Regions from separate parts of the Dactylosporangium sp. NPDC005555 genome, predicted to be linked through region 3. Evidence: riboswitches for the same ligand, from Rfam matches in the RefSeq annotation. Region 3 holds a riboswitch; each other region holds the start of a gene.
The links. Region 3 has a riboswitch for thiamine pyrophosphate ahead of thiS (sulfur carrier protein ThiS). Riboswitches for the same ligand answer to the same signal wherever they lie in the genome.

Region 1 (5,713 bases), on a different contig from region 3:
TCCGTCTCCGTCGTCCAGCACGTCATGGGTCTCGCCATGGGTGTCGCGGTCTACGCGCTGTGCACCAGGCGAGGAGTGCGGCGGACCTGGTCGGCCCTCGCGGCGGCGCCGGTGCTCCTCGACGCGCGTCAGATCCAGCTCGAGCACTACGTCCTGTCCGAAACGTTGTTCTCGTTCCTCGTGCTCGCCGGCGTCATGCTGCTGATGTGGTCGCAGGATCCCCCGTTGTGGCTGGCGGGGCTCAGCGGTCTGGTCTTCGCGCTGGCCGGCGTCACCCGCACCGTCGGTCAGCCGCTGGCCTTGATGGTGGTGCTCTACCTGGTCGTGCGGCGGGTCGGATGGCAGCGCATCGCGCTGTTCACGGTGACGATGGCCGTCCCCATCGCCGGCTACATGGCGTGGTACCACCGGCATTACGACACATACGCGTTGAACAGCTACACCGGCCGGTACCTGTGGCAGCGCACCACGACGTTCGTCGACTGCACACGGACGGATTTCACGGCACGGGAGCGGCAGATCTGCCCGCCGGAGCCCCTCGGACAGCGCGAGGTCAGCGATGTGTACCTCTGGGGCCTGGACCGCGAGCACATCGGCCAGCGCTACCCGGGCCCGGGGAACGACGACCTCTTCCGGGGCTTCGCGGTGAAGGCGATCCGCGGGCAACCGGGCGGCCTCGTCACGGCGATCGCCACCGACGCGTGGCACCTCGTGCAGCCTGGCTGGCAGGCACCCGTCCGGATCGGCTGCACCACGGACCTGTGGACCATGCCGTCCGGCGGACGATCCGGCAACGAGCTGAGCGACTGCACGGCGACGCTCATGGTCACCGGCTTCGAGCCGGCGGGCGCCGGCGGCGCCGCGCCCACGGTCACGACGTTGAACAGCGCCTTGTGGGCCTACGGGCAGACCTTCGTGACGCCGCCGTCCGCCCTGGTCGCGCTCGCCCTGTTCGTCTTCGCCGCGGCGGCGCGGCGAAGACGGGCCGAGGGACGGCGGTCCGGCCGCCGGGAGGCCGCCGACAGCGTCCTGCTGGCCGGCATGAGCCTGTCCCTCCTGTTGCTGGGCGTCACACTGTCGGTCATCGACCTGCGCTTCACGGTGCCGCTGCTGGTGCTGGCACCCCTGGCGGCAGCACTGGCGGCCCATCGGGTCGCAGCCCGCCCCGCCGCCGCGCCGGCCGCCGATACGCCTTCCGGACGAGCCCGACACGGCCGCGCCGGCGCCGTCCCGGCAGGAACGGACCGTCTCCTGACGCAACGGGCGCACACCGCCGATGTCGAGGCCGCACCCGGCACGCCCACCGACCCGCCGCGGACCCGGGCGGTCCGCAATTGACGGGCCGCCGGATGCTCCTATGACTCACCCCGCACTGGGGGCACCGCCGGCGTAGGTTGGGACGTAGGCCTACGAGACGTGCGGGAGAGCCCAGCTGGGTGACAGTTGAGCTGAGAGGCTGAACGACCGGACGGCCGGACGGCGATCCCCACCACCTGATCCAGGCAATGCTGGCGAAGGGAAACCGCCTCGTAGGTCTCTCGCGGCCCTCCGGCTCGCGGCCTGGGTGCCGGAGGGCGCGCCAGGAGAGCGTGGCGCCAGGAGGGGAAGATGATCAGGGGCAACCGGGTCTTCGCCGACCGTGTCGATGCGGGCCGGCAGCTCGCCGGCAAGCTGTCCCATCTGCGCGGACAGAACGTCGTGGTGCTGGGCCTGCCGCGGGGTGGCGTGCCGGTCGCCTATCAGGTGGCCGAAGCGCTCCGGGCCCCGCTCGACGTGATCGTCGTACGGAAGCTCGGCGCTCCGGCGCAACCCGAGCTCGGCATGGGTGCGATCGGCGAAGACGGCATCCGCATCCTCAACCCGCGGGTGATCCGCCACGTCGGCGTCTCCCCCGACGAGCTGGCGGCGGTCGAGGGATCCGAGCGGGCGGCGCTGGCCGGCCGTGCCCGGCGGCTGCGCGGGGACCATCCGGCGCAGGACCTCGACGGGCGCACCGCGGTCATCATCGACGACGGCGTCGCCACCGGCTCCACCGCCAGAGCGGCCTGCCAGGTGGCCCGTGCCCGCGGCGCGGCCCGCACCGTCCTGGCCGTCCCCGTCGTACCGGCGGGCCTCATCGAGCCGCTGGAGGACGTGGCCGACGAGGTGGTCTGCGTACGGGACCCGCGACGGCTGTCGTCGGTCGGCGAATGGTACGCCGACTTCGCCGCCACCTCCGATGACGAGGTTCGCGGGCTGCTTGCCCGGGCTGCCGCCCGTCCGGAGGTCACCGAGCCGGCAACCGCCGCCCGGCCGGTCGGCCGGTTCCGCGCCCACGACGAGAAGATCGCGGTCAGCGTCGGCAACATGACCTCCACCGGACGCCTCAGCCTGCCGCCGAAGGCGAGCGGGCTGGTGCTGTTCGCGCACGGCAGCGGCAGCAGCCGCCACAGCCCGCGCAATCAGTACGTGGCGCTCATCCTCAACCAGGCTGGCCTGGGCACCCTGCTCTTCGACCTGCTCACCCCGGACGAGGCGGCGAGCAGAGCCAACGTGTTCGACGTCGAACTGATCGCCGGACGGCTCGCCGGCGTCACCGCCTGGGCGCACGATCAGCCGTGGAGCCGGGACCTGAGCATCGGATGGTTCGGCGCCAGCACAGGCGCCGCGGCGGCACTGTGGGCCGCGAGCGAGCCGCGCGCCGGCGTCGACGCGATCGTCTCCCGCGGCGGCCGCCCGGACCTCGCCGGACCGCGGCTGCCCGCCGTCACCGCACCCACGATGCTCATCGTCGGCGCCATGGACACGCAGGTGCTGGCGCTCAACCGGGCCGCACAGCGCCGGCTGCGGTGCCCCAACGAACTCGTCGTCGTGCCGGGCGCCACGCATCTGTTCGAAGAGCCCGGCACCCTGACCGAGACCGCCCACCACGCCCGCACCTGGTTCACCACCCATCTGGGCCACGCCGCCCACGCGGACCGCCCCGCGGCCTGACCGGAGGCCGGCTTCGCCATCGACCTCGACCGCCGGGCACCGGGAAGCGGCCCGCCGCCACATCGGCGCAGGGCGGAAAAAGTCGATTTCGAAGTGATGCAGATCGACGAAAACGAATGCTTACTGTCCGAGCGCGACGAACTCACCCGCGCGCTGATACCCCGTTGGAGGGACACGGCCCACTGATACGGCAGGCGGTTGTCCGCGGCCGGATGCTGCGTATTTGAACGGGGGAGGGTCGTCAGCCACGATCCAGATTCCGGAAGAGGAATCGTCGCCCTTGACAGCGGCCCATCAACCGCAGCACGCTACGCATACGACGTGGACGAGAACGACTGGCTGGATGCTGCCGAAAGAGTCGAAATGCTGGACACTCCGATCATCGTGCGCCACAACGTCGACCTGGCAACGATCGACATCGTTGCGGTCGGCCCCTGGACGTGGAAATTGCGGACCGATCTCATGACCGCGGTTCGAAAGGCAATCGTCCAGCAGCCCCGCGCGGTCCTGCTCGATCTGGCCGGGCTCGTCGACGCCGAATCCACGATCGCCTCGGCGGTCCTGCTCGCCGAGGCCCAGAGCGCCGCCAGGAACCCTCCGGTCCCTCTGGTCGTAGCAGTCAACGAGTCGCAAAAACTGCGTCTGCACTCGACGGGTGTGGCGACGCGGATTCCAGTGCACGTGAAGTCGGCGGCATCGGCATTACCAGCGACCGAGACGACGCCACCGCTGCAGCACGCCCGGCTACGGCTGCAGCCGACCGTGTTCGCCGCGGTCGAAGCCCGCAACTTCGTCGGCGACACGTGCAGCGCCTGGACACTCACCAACTGGCTGCACCCAGCACGGTTGATCGTCTCCGAGCTCACCACGAACGCGGTCGAACACGCCCAAACCCCGTTCACCGTGACACTGACCCTCCGCGGCCCGACCTTCATGCACATGGCAGTCGAAGACGGCTCGCCACAGTTGCCCCAGGTCCGCACCTGGTCCGGTAGCCGCACCGCACCGCTGGCTCTGCGCGGCAACGGCATGCGCATCGTCGCCGCCACGGCCGCCGCCTGGGGCAGCAGCCGCACCACGAACGGCAAGGTTGTCTGGGCCACCCTCTACGACCTGCAGCGGTAGCGCGTCATCGACTGAGCCCCCTCAGCGGGTGCTGGACCGCGACCTGCCGGTGATTCCCTCGGGCGATAGGGGGTAGCGCGGGCGGGTGAACGGCGTCGGCTTCCTCATGGTCGTTGTCGGTGCGGTGGCCGTGACCGCGGTGGCCAATCGACGCGGCTGGCCGGGGCCGCTGGTCGTCGTGGCCGTCGCGGCAGCGGTGTCGTTGCTGCCTGGCCTGCCGCGAATGGAGCTGCCGCCGCAGCTGATCCTGGCGGTCGTCCTGCCACCCTTGCTGTACTCGGCAGCGCTGGAGCTGTCGTTCGTGAGCTTCCGCCGCGACCTGCTGCCCATCGCCTCGCTCGGGGTCGGCCTCGTCGTGTTCTCCGCCGTGGTGGTCGGCTGTGTCGCCTTCACGCTGGCACCGGCGCTGACCCTCGGGGGTGCGTTCGTCCTTGGCGCGGTCCTCGGCCCGTCCGATGCGGTCGCCGCGGTGGCGCTGGGCCGCCGGGCCGGGCTGCCGAGCCGGGTGATCACGATCCTGACCGGGGAGAGCCTGGTCAACGACGCGGTCGCGCTCGTCGCGTTCCAGCTCGCAGTCTCCGCGTATGCCGGCTATCGGCTGTTCGTCGAGCAACCGATACTGCTGGCGGCCTACAGCGCGTCGGTCGGTGTCGGCATCGGGCTCGCCATGGCGGTTGTCGTGCACTGGATCCGGCCGCGGCTGCACGACCCGGCGCTGGAGACCGTGTTCGGCGCGGTGGTGCCGTTCGTCGCGTACCTCGCCGCGGACGACCTGCATGCCTCAGGTGTCCTTGCGGTGGTCGCCGCCGGATTCTGGATCGGCCACCACAGCGCTGACGCCGCGTTCGCCACCCGTCTGCAGAGCCGGCAGGTGTGGCGTACCGTCGACCTCATCCTGGAGGCGTTCGTCTTCGCCTACATGGGCCTGCAGGTCCGCCTCATCCTGCACGACGCGACCGGCGAGGGGCTGGGTCCGGCCGGGCTGGTGATCATCATCGCGGCCGTGCTGCTGGCCGTGGTCCTGGCGCGTCCGGCGTGGATCGTCACGATGTGGATGATCACCCGGCGGCGCCTGCAATGGCGGGCGGTGGCGGTGCTGTCGTGGTCCGGAATGCGTGGCGTGGTGACCCTGGCAGCCGCGGCGGCGGTCCCCGCGGTCACCGTCACCGGCGCGCCGACCCCGAACCGCAACCTGATCCAGGCGGTCGCGCTGTCCGTCGCGGTCCTGACCATCCTGCTGCAGGGTGCCACGTTGCCGATGCTGGTCCGCGTTCTGCGCCTCAGCGACGCCGCGGAACGCCGCCGGGCCGACGCCGACGTGGTCCATGCGCTCCGCGTCGCACGCCGTGCGGCGCACGAGGTCACCGCCCGCGCGGCCGCATCCGGTGACGACATCGAGGCTACGGCGGTGGCGCTGATCGAGCGGCGGATGGCCCATGTGCTGACCGCGACCCCGCACTGTCTGGCAGGTCTGTACGGCACGGTGGGTGGGGCCGAGCAGCCCGCTCACGAACTCGTGCAGCAGATCCTCGCCAACCAGCGCCGGGCCCTGATCCGCGAACGGGACCGTGGCAGGCTCGACGATGAGGTGCTGCGCGCCGTACTGCAGCAGCTG
Region 2 (5,713 bases), on a different contig from region 3:
CGTAGAACGGCTGGTCGACCGGGCCGAGGTCATAGGTGAACGAGACGGTGCCCGTGGACTTGTTGACCTCGAAGGACTTGACGACCTTCGTGTCGGGGGCCTTCATCGTGTCCTTGTCGGACACGGCACCCGTCACGGCGCCGCGGATCACGTCGACCCGGGCGAGGGCCGGCACGAAGTTCGCCCAGTTCGGCGTGTTCGCCAGGTTGATCTTGATGACGAGCTCGGCGCGCTGGCCGCGGCGGACCAGGAGCGTGTCGCCCAGCGTCACGCCGGAGCCGGTGCCCTTGGCGCGGACCTGGACGTCGAGGCCGCTGATCAGGCCGCCGTGGTCGACCCAGACGCGCCCGGCGCGCAGGGCCTCCATGACGGCGGCGTAACCGAAGTTGCGCGCGCCGACGTGGGTGCGGCTGTAGTAGCCGGGCCAGAAGTCGCCGGGGGTGAGGCTGGTCGGCTGACCGTACACCGGGTCCGAGTGGAACCCGTTGGTGTTGAAGTCGGTGGTGTCGGGGCGCTTCGCGGTCTCCTCGTAGACGACGTGGGAGTCCGAGTTGGCGCTGATCCACCAGCCCTTGCCCTCGGCGAGGAGGCTGTCCCAGAGACCGCCGACGGTGGAGGTCATCCAGTCGAAGCCGCCCCAGGTGCGGTAGCTCTCCAGGGGGTAGCCGGGGAACGACGCGGCGCCGGGCGCGTTGCCGTAGAAGCCGCGGGCCGAGCCGCCGCCGAGCGGCTTGACGATGCCGGCGGCCTGGTGGCCGGGCGCGCCCTCGAAGCCGATCGCGATGCGCGGGTCGGCGTCGCGCCACGCGCGGATCTCGTGCGGCGAGTCGATGCCGTTGCGGGCCGGGTGGTTGGCCAGGAACAGCGCGTCCTGCACGCGGCGCTTCGTGACCTGCTCGCCGAGGAACTTCACGCCGGCGATCGCGAGGGCCTCGGTGACCAGCGACGGGTTGACGGCGCCGACGGCGGAGCCGTCGAACGTGTTCTCGAACTCCTTCAGGACCGCGACCTCGTTGGCACCGGGGTGCACGAAGACGGTGCCGTGCTCGGCGGCCGGGATGTTCCACTCCAGGCCCTGGAAGACGAGCATGTCCTTGTAGTCGTCGCGGGCGTCGCGGATGCCCGGGTTGACCTTCTCGACGCCGATCTTGGCGTGCTGGACGCTGCCGTGGTCGGTGATGACCATCCAGTCCAGCCCGTAGGCGGAGGCGTGCTTGACGTGGTCGCCCACGCGGTACATGCCGTCGCTGGAGAACTGCGTGTGGATGTGGTGGTCGCCGGCGAGCCACTTGTAGCCGTTACCGGTCGGGCGGCCGTGGCCGTGCCGGTCGTGGCCGTCGAAGCCCGCGTGGTCGTCGTCGTCGCCGTGGGCGTGCGCGACACCGGCGTTCGCGAGAGCGCCGCCGGCCGCCGCCGCGGCACCGAGCAGGCCCGCGCGGCGCAGGAAGCCGCGGCGGGAGACGTCGCCGGGGGAGAGCTCGCTGTCGGGGATCGAGGCGTCGAGCACCGCGGGGACGTCGCCGGCTGCCTGCGGCATGTCGTCGTGGTGATGGGGGTGGCCGTGGCCCATGTGGGGGCTCCGTTCAGGTCGATGGTCCTCACCTCGGACCCTCGACCGCCCGGACGAACATCAGGTAGCGGCATGGCTATGTATGCACGAACTTCAGCAAGATCAATGCGCCCGCGAGGGCCGCGCCGACGAGCACCACCGATGCGTCGGGCCAGCCGAAACGGGTCTCGCGGGCGCTGGTGCGGGGCTGTCCGCGGTCGAAGCCGCGCGCCTCCATCGCGGTGGCGAGCCGGATGCCGCGCCGGATCGCCCCGACGAGCAGCCCGAACGTCGCCGACGCCGCGAGCCGCACGTGGGCGACGGGGTTCCAGCCGGCGTCGATGCCGCGGGCCCGCCGGGCGAGCCGGATCAGCCGGTACTCGTCGGTCAGCAGCGGCACGAGCCGGAACGCGGCGAGCGCCCCGATCGCGAACCGCGGCGGCACCTTCAGATGGGCGATGAGCGAGTCGGCGAGGTCGGTGGGGTCGATGGTCGCGAACACCACGAACCCCGGCAGCCCGATCGCGATCAGCCGCAGCGCGTACCCGAGGGCCGGCTCGTGCACCTCGACGCCGCCGATCGTGGCGGCGACCGGTCCCTCCTTCGAGCCGAGCAGCACGGTGAAGACCAGCACGAACGTCGCCGACAGCAGCAGCGGCCAGCCGCGCCGCCAGAGCCCCCGGGCGCCGAGGCCGGTGAGCGGGAGCAGCGCCAGCTCGACACCGATCGCGACCGCGGTGACGAACGGGTCGACGGTGCTCAGCACGGCGGCGGTGAGCAGCGCCGCGGCGAGCAGCTTCGCGGTCGCGTCCCGATCCCGGATCCACGCGGTCATGAGCGACCGCTCCACGTGGGCATGCGACCGCCGGAGGACAGCCTCAGCCGGCGGTCGCCGAGCGCCTCGACGAGCTCGCGGTCGTGCGTGACGATGACCAGGCCGCGCCCGTCGTCGCGCAGGTCGGCGAGGAGGTCCACGAGCTCCCGCCACGTGCGGGGGTCCTGCCCGAAGGTCGGCTCGTCGAGGATCAGCAGGTCCGGGGCCGCGGCCAGGGCCGTCGCGACGCTGAGCCGGCGCTGTTCCCCGCCGCTCAAGGTGTACGGGTTCGCGAGCGCGAGACGGTCGAGGCGCAGCCGGGTCAGCAGCTCGTCGACGACTGCGGCGCCGCGCCCGCCGAGCAGCAGTTCGTCGCGGACGGTCGAGGTGACGAACTGATGTTCCGGGTTCTGGAACACCGACCCGATCCGGGCGGCGAGCTTCCCGGCCCGCCAGCGGTGCGGAGGCCGCCGCTGCCCGGGTGCGGTGACCGTGCCGGGTTTCGGCGGTTTCGTCAGGCCGCCGAGCAGCAGGGCCAGGGTCGACTTGCCGGCGCCGTTGGGGCCCTCGACGGCGAGGGCCTCACCGGCCCGGATCACCTCGTCGACGACGTTGCCGGTGTGCCGCAGCCGCAGGTGCCCGGCGGTCAGCAGCACGTCGCCGGGGCCGGTGCGCGCCCTGCGGTCCGGCACGACCAGCGGCGGCTGCTCCTCGCCGAGCGTCACCACCCGGTCGACCAGCGTCAGCGCCTCCTCCAGGCGGTGCTCGACGAGGATCATGGTGGCGTCGACGTCGTGCAGCGCTTTGCCGAGCGCCGCTCGTACCAGCTGCGCACCCTCCGGATCGAGATTGGCGGTCGGTTCGTCGAGCAGGAGCAGACCGGGCCGCGACACGAGCACGCCGGCGATCGCGAGCCGCTGCTGCTCCCCGCCGGACAGCGCGGCGGTGTCCCGGTCGCGGTCGTACGGGAAGCCGACCGAGGCGAGCGCGGCGTCGACCCGCGGCCAGATCCCGGCGCGGGGCACCCCACGGTTCTCCAGGCCGAACGCGACGTCGTCGCCGCAGCGGCTCATCACGAGCTGCGTCTGCGGGTCCTGGAACACGATCCCGGTGCCGGCCCTGCGCTGCCGGGCCGGGGCGCCGTCGACGAGGACCTCACCTTCCTGCTCGCCGGAGTCCTCGGCGAGCAGGCCGGCGAGGGCGGCGAGCAGGGTGCTCTTCCCGGCACCGGAGGCACCGGCCAGGAGGACCCGCTCGCCGTGTTCGATCCGCAGGTCGAAGTCGCGGACCGCCCAGGCCTTGCGCCCGGCGTGCCGCCACCCGAATCCCTTGAACTCGACCCTGCTCAGGCCGCCACCTCCGCTTCGCTCCGGCGTCGGCCTGAGCCAGAACTGTCACATGATGAGCGGCCCGAGACGCTCCGCTGACCGCTCATGCCGCCACCTCCGCTTCGCTCCGGCGTCGGCCTGAGCCAGAACTGTCACATGATGAGCGGCCCGAGCCGCTGCGCTGGCCGCTCATGCGGCGCTCAGACCGCGGCCCGTTCGCGGCCCGAGGGGAACCGGTCCAGGACACCGGTCGTCGCCAGGGAACGCTGCAGCGCCCACGAGCCGGCGCCCGCGATCACCGCGCCGCTGACCATGACGATCGCCGCGTACAGGGCCTTGTCCGTGTTGCTGAACGCGCCGTAGTACACGTTGAGGTCCAGCAGCGCCGCGCCGCCGCCCGCGAGCGCCCCCGCGACGACGGCGTTGCCGAGCCTGAAGCTGCGGTAGCCGGTGAACGCGAAGCCGAACTCGCCGCCGACGCCCTGCACCAGGCCGGACAGCAGCACGCCGAGGCCCCAGGTCGAGCCGAACAGCGCCGAGACGAGGGCCGCGACGAACTCCGTGTAGAGCCCGGCGCCCGGCTTGCGGATGACCAGCGGGCCGAGCACGCCCGGGATCAGCCACACGCCGTAGATGAAGGCCCGCCACGGCAGCGCGACGCTGTCCATGGCGTTCCACAGGTTGTTCCACGCGTAGAACACGGCGGCGAACGCCACCGCGATGACCGACGCGACGATGATGTCGACGGTCCGCCAACGAGTTTCCATTTCGGTGCCTCCTGGATCGGGGGTGAGCCAGAAGGAGACGCGACACCACGTCCAGATCGCCTGGACGTGGTGTGTTGCGTGAGGTGACCGAGCTTCCTGCGCTGGCATTACCCAGATCAGGTTCAAGGGTCTGCGGCTTTCGGCCGCACTCTCAGCGCTGTGCGCTCCCCTGTCGGATGTGGAGTTGTTTCCCGACGGTAACAGTGAACGAACTTCACACGAAGGTTCAGGTCGCCAAAATCACGGCGCTTGATCCTTCCCGGCGAGGCATGGTCTTCGCTACTCGCGGGTAATAGCCTGGCTGGTACAGGACTTGACACCTGGGGGTGCCGCAATGACGCAGGTCGCTTCTGACTCGACCGCCACCAGCGCTCAGACCGCTCAGACCGCCCGGACCGCCCACACGGAGCAGCAGGCACGGAAGGTCATCGAGGCCAGCCGCGAGACGGAATGGCGCAAGCCGAGCTTCGGCAAGGAGCTGTTCCTCGGCCGCTTCCGCCTCGACCTGATCGACCCTCCGCCCGCCGACAAGCACGCCGAGGCAGGCCGGGAGTTTCTCGCCAGGCTGCGCTCGTACATGAGCGGCGTCGACGGCCAGCAGATCGAACGCGACGCGAAGATCCCCGACGAGGTTCTCCGGGAGCTCGGCTCGCTCGGCGCCTTCGGGATGAAGATCGACCCCGGCTACGGCGGCGTCGGCCTGTCCAACCTCGACTACTGCCGGGCGCTCGCCCTCGTCGGCTCCGTCAACCCGTCGATCGGCGCGCTGCTGTCCGCGCACCAGTCGATCGGCGTGCCGCAGCCGCTGAAACTCGTCGGCACCGACGAGCAGAAGCAGAAGTTCCTGCCCCGGCTCGCCGGCGGCGAGGTCTCCGCGTTTCTGCTGACCGAGCCCGAGGTCGGCTCCTACCCGGCCAACCTGCGCACCTCCGCCGTGCCCACCGAGGACGGCGACTACCTGCTCAACGGCGTGAAACTGTGGGCCACCAACGGCACCTTGGCCACCCTGTTCGTCGTCATGGCGCTGGTACCTCGCAGTGAGGGCCACCGTGGCGGCATCACCGCGTTCGTGGTCGAAGGCGACGCCCCCGGCGTGACGGTCGAGCGCCGCAACGCGTTCATGGGACTGCGCGGCCTGGAGAACAGCGTGACCCGCTTCCATGACGTGCGGGTGCCGGCCGCCAACGTCATCGGCGGCGAGGGCCAGGGCCTGCGGATCGCGCTGAGCACCCTCAACACCGGCCGGCTGTCGCTG
Region 3 (5,713 bases):
TCGTGGCACTTGCGGAACGCGGTCGTGTCCTCGGCCAGCACCAGGCGGCCCTTGACGCCGTCGAGCATGCTCCGCAGCCGGGCGGCGAGGTCGGCCCGCTCCCCCGCCGGGAGGTCCTCCTCGCCGAGGACGACCAGCCGCGCGCCCCCGTCGATGGCCCGGTTGACCACCTCGTCGAGGGGGCGGTGCGCCTGCTTGCGGTCGGTGAAGAGGATCAGTCCGGTCACCATGGCAACCCTCCCGTAGGGCTCGATGCGGTCGCGTACAGGCGGCGCGGGATCCTCCCGGCGGTGTGCGCGAGGCGGCCGGCGGCGACGGCGAGCCGCATCGCCTCCGCCATGCGCGCCGGATGCTCGGCGCGGGTGACCGCCGACGCGAGCAGGACCCCGTCGCAGCCGAGCTCCATGGCGAGGGCGGCGTCGGACGCGGTGCCGATCCCCGCGTCGAGGATGACCGGCACGCCGACCTTCTGCCGGATGAGCGCGATGTTGTGCGGGTTGCGGATGCCGAGCCCGGATCCGATCGGCGCCCCGAGCGGCATGACCGCGGCGCAGCCCGCGTCGGCGAGGCGCTGGGCGATGATCGGGTCGTCGCTGGTGTACGGCAGCACGGTGAACCCGTCCTCGACGAGCCGCTCCGCGGCGGCGACGGTCTCGACCGGGTCCGGGAGGAGGGTCTCGTCGTCGCCGATGACCTCCAGCTTCACCCATGCCGTGCCGAACGCCTCGCGGGCCAGGTGGGCGAGCCTGACCGCCTCGATCGCGGTGTAGCAGCCGGCCGTGTTGGGCAGGATCCTCACCCCGCAGCGTTCGACGACGTCGAGCAGCGACGGCGCCGCCGGGTCGAGCCTGCGCAGGGCGACGGTGACGAGCGCGGTGCCGCTGGCCCGGATGGCGGCCTCGAGCGCGGTGTGGCTGGTGGCGCCGCCGGTGCCGAGGATGAGCCTCGAGCTCAGCGGCTCCCCGGCGATGGTCAGGTCCGGTTCAGCCACCTTGGACCGCCGTGAGGATGTCGATGGTGTCGCCGTCGGCGGGCCTGGTCGCGGCCCAGGCGGCGCGCGGCACGACGGCGCCGTTGAGCGCGACGGCGACACCCCGCGGGTCGGCGACCCCGGCGAGGCCACGCACGACGTCGGCGATGGTGGCGGCGTCGTCCACGTCGGAGGCGACGGCGTTGACCACGAGCTGCATTCGGCTCACTCCTGACTCCCTGCGCCGGCATGATCCGGATCAGGTTCGACGGTCGGGGGCTGACAGCCCCCCTCTCAGCCCGGTCACACCGGACTCCCGTGGGGTACGAACTGACCATAACCCCGGCGCGGTCCTCAGGTAAAGCGGCTCACCCCGCACGCGCTGAGGTCAACATCCGTCGATCCCTTCGTCACGAGGTCGGCGACGGCGTGCGCGGTGACCGGCGCGAGGAGCACTCCGTGCCGGTAGTGCCCGCCCGCGACGAACACGGTGCCGGGCCCGCCGGTTCCTTCGAGCCGGCCGATGACCGGGGCGTTGTCGGGGGTACCGGGCCGCAGCCCCGCGAGGGTCTCGGCGAGGGCGAGCTCGGCGACACCCGGCAGCAGGTCCGCGGCTGGTCTGAGCAGGTCGAGGACCCCGCCGGCGGTCACGGTCGTGTCGGCCCCGCGTTCCTCCTCGGTCGCGCCGACGACCAGCTCCCCGTCGGCGCGCGGCACCAGGTACACGTGACGGCCGAGCGCGACGCCCCGCACCACGTGCGTGAGCAGCGGCTCCGGCCCCCGCAGCCGCAGCAGCTGCCCCTTCACCGGCCGCACCGGCAACCCGGTCACCGCCGCCATCCCACACCCGTTGGCGACGATGATCACATCGTCCCGCAGGCTGGACGGATCGTGGACGTCCTTCTGGACTCGCCGGATCGGCAGCCGCTGCGACCGCAGCGCCGCCAGGAGCAGCCGCGGGTCGACCTGATGGTCACCGGCGGCCCGCGCGCCGCCGCGGATCCGGGGGCTGAGCATGGGTTCGAGCTCCCGGAGCGCCCGCCCGGCGAGGGGTTCGACCGGCGTGCCGGCCCGCCGGTAGTAGTCGACGAGCCGCCGTACCTCGGTCAGGTCGTCCTCGGTGAGCGCGACGAGCAGCGTCCCCTCGGTCCGGTATCCGAGCGGCATCCCGGTCGCGGCGCTCAGCTCCGCCGCGAAGCCGGGCCAGCGCCGCATCGAATCGAGCATCAGCCCCTGCAGCGCTTCCTCGCCGAAGGCGGTTTCCGCGGTCGGCGCCAGCATCCCGGCCGCGACCCGGCCCGCCCCGCGCGCCGGGTCGGCGTCGTAGACGGTGACCTGCTCCCCGCGCCGCGCCAGCTCCCACGCGACACTGAGCCCGACGATCCCACCCCCGATCACCCCGACCTTCACCGCGACGCCCCGGCGAGGACGGCGGCGAACTCGGCGGCCGCGGCGGCCGGGTCCGGGGCGCCGCTCATCGCGCCGACCACGGCGACCGCGTGCGCGCCCACCGCGAACAGTTCGGCCGCCCGGGAGGGGGTGACGCCGCCGATGGCGATGACCGGCACGTCGACCGCCTCGACGACGGCGCGCACGCCGGGCAGGCCGATGGCGGGTGGCAGGCCGGTTTTCGTGGTGGTCGCCCACGCCGGGCCGACGCCGAGATAGGTGGCGCCGTCGAGGACCGCCCGGCGGGCCGAAGCAGGGTCGCGGGCGGTGGCGCCGAGGATCGCAGCCGGGCCCAGGATGCGGCGGGCCGCGGAGACGGGCAGGTCGTCGGCGCCGACGTGGGCACCGTCGGCGCCGGCGGCGAGGGCGATGTGCAGCCGGTCGTTGACGAGGCAGACGGCGCCGGCGGCGCGGCAGAGGGCGACGATCCGCAGGGTCAGGTCGTACGCCTCCCGGTCGGTGACGGTGTCCTCGGGACGGACCTGGACGACGCCGAACCCGGCGGCGAGGGCGTGCCCGACGACGCCGGGCACGTCACGACCGGGACGGGTGTCGGTGATGAGATGGAGTCGTCCGAGCGTGTGCACCGCGATAGTTTTTCAGACATGAAGCAGGTGCGACTTGGCCGGACCGGGCTGAAGGTCTCCGAGATCTGTCTCGGCATGATGAGCTACGGCGATCCCGCGTGGCGTGACTGGGTGCTCGACGAGGAGGCCGCGGACCCGTTCGTGCGGCGCGCCGTCGAGGCCGGGATCACGTTCTTCGACACCGCCGACGTGTATTCGCTCGGGGTGAGTGAGACCGTCACCGGGCGGCTCCTCGCGAGGTACTTCGACCGCCGCGACGACTACGTGCTGGCCACGAAGGTGTTCAGTGTGATGAGCGACCGGCCCAACGACTCGGGGTTGTCGCGCAAGCACGTGCTCGCCGGGATCGACGACTCGTTGCGACGGCTCGGGGTCGATCACGTCGACCTGTACCAGATCCACCGCTTCGACCCGGAGACACCGGTCGAGGAGACGATGGAGGCGCTGCACGACATCGTGCGTGCGGGGAAGGCGCGCTACATCGGCGCGTCCAGCATGTACGCGTGGCAGTTCGCGAAGATGCAGTATGCGGCGAGGGCCAACGGCTGGACCGAGTTCGTGTCGATGCAGAACCACTACAACCTGGTGTACCGCGAGGAGGAGCGGGAGATGCTGCCGCTCTGCGCCGACCAGGGCATCGGCGTGATCCCGTGGAGCCCCCTGGCGCGGGGCATGCTGGCGGGCAACCGGGGGCGCGGCGACGAGCGGCGCACCACCCGCTCGGCCAATGACACGTTCTCCTCGATGTACACCGAGGACGACTTCGCGGTGGTCGACGTCAACGCCGAGATCGCCGGCGAGCGGGGCGTCGCGTCGGCGCAGGTGGCGCTCGCGTGGCTGCTGTCCCGGCCGGTCGTGACGGCGCCGATCGTGGGTGCGACGAAGCTGTCGCACCTGGAGGACGCGATCGCGGCGACCGAGCTGACCCTCGACGAGAAGGAGATCGAGCGCCTCGAGGCGCCGTACGTGCCGCATCCGGTCCTGGGCCACTGAACGCGGAAAAGGCCGGCCCGCCGGGCCGGCCTTTTCGCGAAACGCTCAGCTGGAGGCCACGCCCAGAGCGCCGCCGCCGCCGGTGTGCAGTTCGGTGCCCGAGGCGAAGGCGCTGTCGAAGCGCGCCTGCAGGGCGTCGAGCTGGTCGTACTCCGACGCGTGCGAGGACTCCGAACCCTCCGCGGCGAACACGTGGTCGGCCTCGGCCTCGTTGTGGTCGTACGAGGTGAAGTCCGACTCCTCGTAGTGCGCCCCGTTCGGGTTGGTGTACTCCACGTGGTGACCCTGGTCGAAGCTCGTCGACTCCGCCGAGGCGTGGTCCTGCTCGTACACGCCGAAGTTCGAGTCGTAGTCGTTCTCCGCGGCGTGCACCTGGTGCAGCTGGTCCAGCGACTCGTGCTCCTGACCGGCCTCGACATGGCCGTAGTCAGTGCCGCCGTCGTGGCCGGTGTCCCACTCGCTCATTGCAACTCCCCAGTATCCGGTGTGGCTTCGTCGTCGCTGTTGAAGACCACGTTAGGCACTCTCGGCAAGCATTGAATCCCCGAAACGTGCCACCGCCCAGCGCAGTGCCAGGTAGGCGACAGTCCCGAACCACGGCGCCGCCGGGGTCCGTGTCTGCGGGCAGCTGGGGGCACCGTTCGAACCCGATGTCCCCGGTGTCATCACCCCCTTACGACGCCGGGTGCCGAGCCCGGAACATAGCGCAGGACGGGCCCGGGGCAGGCGCTCCGGGCCCGCCGCATTACGCTGTCGGCCGTGATCGGGCCCTTGGCAGTCGCCATCTCCGTGCTGTCGCTCGCCCTCGCGGCCTGGGCGTTCGTGGAGTTCTTCCGGCACCGTGAGCCGACCCGCCCGCTCTTCCAGGGACTCGGCGTGGTCACGGTGCTCGTCCTGGCGCAGGTGGTCGCGCTCGGCGTCGGGCTCGCCCGCGGGCACGGCCCGGAGGAGGGCGGCGAGGTCGTCACCCTCGTCGGGTACATGCTGACGGCGCTGCTCCTGCCGCCGGCCGGCGCGGTCCTCGCCCGGATGGAGCCGACCCGCTGGGGTTCCCTGCTCATCGGCAGCGCCGCCGTCATCGTGCCGGTGCTCATCCTGCGACTGGGACAGATCTGGAATGGCTGAACACATCAACAGGGGGCCCGGCCGGGTCCTCGTCGCGATCTACGGCGTGTTCGCCCTGGCCGCGACCGCCCGCGCGAGCGTGCAGATCGCGACGAAGTTCGGCGACGCGCCCCTCGCGTACTCGCTGTCGGCGCTCGCCGCGGCCGTCTACATCGTCGCGACCGTCGCCCTGGCCCGGGACGCGCGCCGGGTCGCGCTCGCCGCGTGCGGGTTCGAGCTGCTCGGCGTCCTCGTCGTCGGCACGCTGAGCATCCTGGACAGCGAGGCGTTCCCGGACGCGACCGTCTGGTCCGACTACGGGCAGGGCTACGGCTATGTCCCCCTGGTCCTGCCGGTCGCCGGTCTCTGGTGGCTCCTGCGCGGCCGCCGGACCGCATGAGCGGCACGGGCTCATCTGAAGTCGCGGGACGCTGAGCGGATCGGCAGGCTCAGCACCGCGAGGTGGTCGGCGCGCAGGTTGAGCACCCCCTCGACCTTCTCCAGGATCCCGCGGACGATCATGGCGCTCGCCGTCCGGGCGACCCGCCGGTGCCGCTGCCACAACCCCGGCGTGCAGGTGACGTTGAGCATCCCCGTCTCATCCTCCAGA

Region 1: another riboswitch for thiamine pyrophosphate. It lies ahead of ABZS58_RS32210 (phosphoribosyltransferase family protein); the one in region 3 lies ahead of thiS (sulfur carrier protein ThiS).
Region 2: another riboswitch for thiamine pyrophosphate. It lies ahead of ABZS58_RS16160 (ECF transporter S component); the one in region 3 lies ahead of thiS (sulfur carrier protein ThiS).

The regions. Positions count from the first base shown of each region.
Region 1 covers NZ_JBEXDG010000035.1:44,222-49,934, forward strand. Annotated here, with positions in the region: gene ABZS58_RS32205 (hypothetical protein) at 1-1,338, shown strand, start outside; TPP riboswitch at 1,411-1,537, shown strand; partial or broken gene ABZS58_RS32210 (phosphoribosyltransferase family protein) at 1,609-2,229, shown strand; gene ABZS58_RS32215 (hydrolase) at 2,347-2,973, shown strand; gene ABZS58_RS32220 (ATP-binding protein) at 3,295-4,098, shown strand; gene ABZS58_RS32225 (sodium:proton antiporter) at 4,184-5,713, shown strand, end outside.
Region 2 covers NZ_JBEXDG010000012.1:64,375-70,087, reverse strand. Annotated here, with positions in the region: gene ABZS58_RS16175 (PHP domain-containing protein) at 1-1,537, opposite strand, end outside; gene ABZS58_RS16170 (energy-coupling factor transporter transmembrane component T) at 1,647-2,384, opposite strand; gene ABZS58_RS16165 (ABC transporter ATP-binding protein) at 2,381-3,712, opposite strand; gene ABZS58_RS16160 (ECF transporter S component) at 3,892-4,458, opposite strand; TPP riboswitch at 4,534-4,639, opposite strand; gene ABZS58_RS16155 (acyl-CoA dehydrogenase family protein) at 4,793-5,713, shown strand, end outside.
Region 3 covers NZ_JBEXDG010000027.1:62,079-67,791, reverse strand. Annotated here, with positions in the region: gene ABZS58_RS28065 (thiamine phosphate synthase) at 1-230, opposite strand, end outside; gene ABZS58_RS28060 (thiazole synthase) at 224-991, opposite strand; gene thiS (sulfur carrier protein ThiS) at 984-1,190, opposite strand; TPP riboswitch at 1,189-1,299, opposite strand; gene thiO (glycine oxidase ThiO) at 1,325-2,380, opposite strand; gene thiE (thiamine phosphate synthase) at 2,377-3,006, opposite strand; gene ABZS58_RS28040 (aldo/keto reductase) at 3,025-3,999, shown strand; gene ABZS58_RS28035 (hypothetical protein) at 4,045-4,464, opposite strand; gene ABZS58_RS28030 (hypothetical protein) at 4,759-5,124, shown strand; gene ABZS58_RS28025 (hypothetical protein) at 5,117-5,503, shown strand; gene ABZS58_RS28020 (error-prone DNA polymerase) at 5,515-5,713, opposite strand, start outside.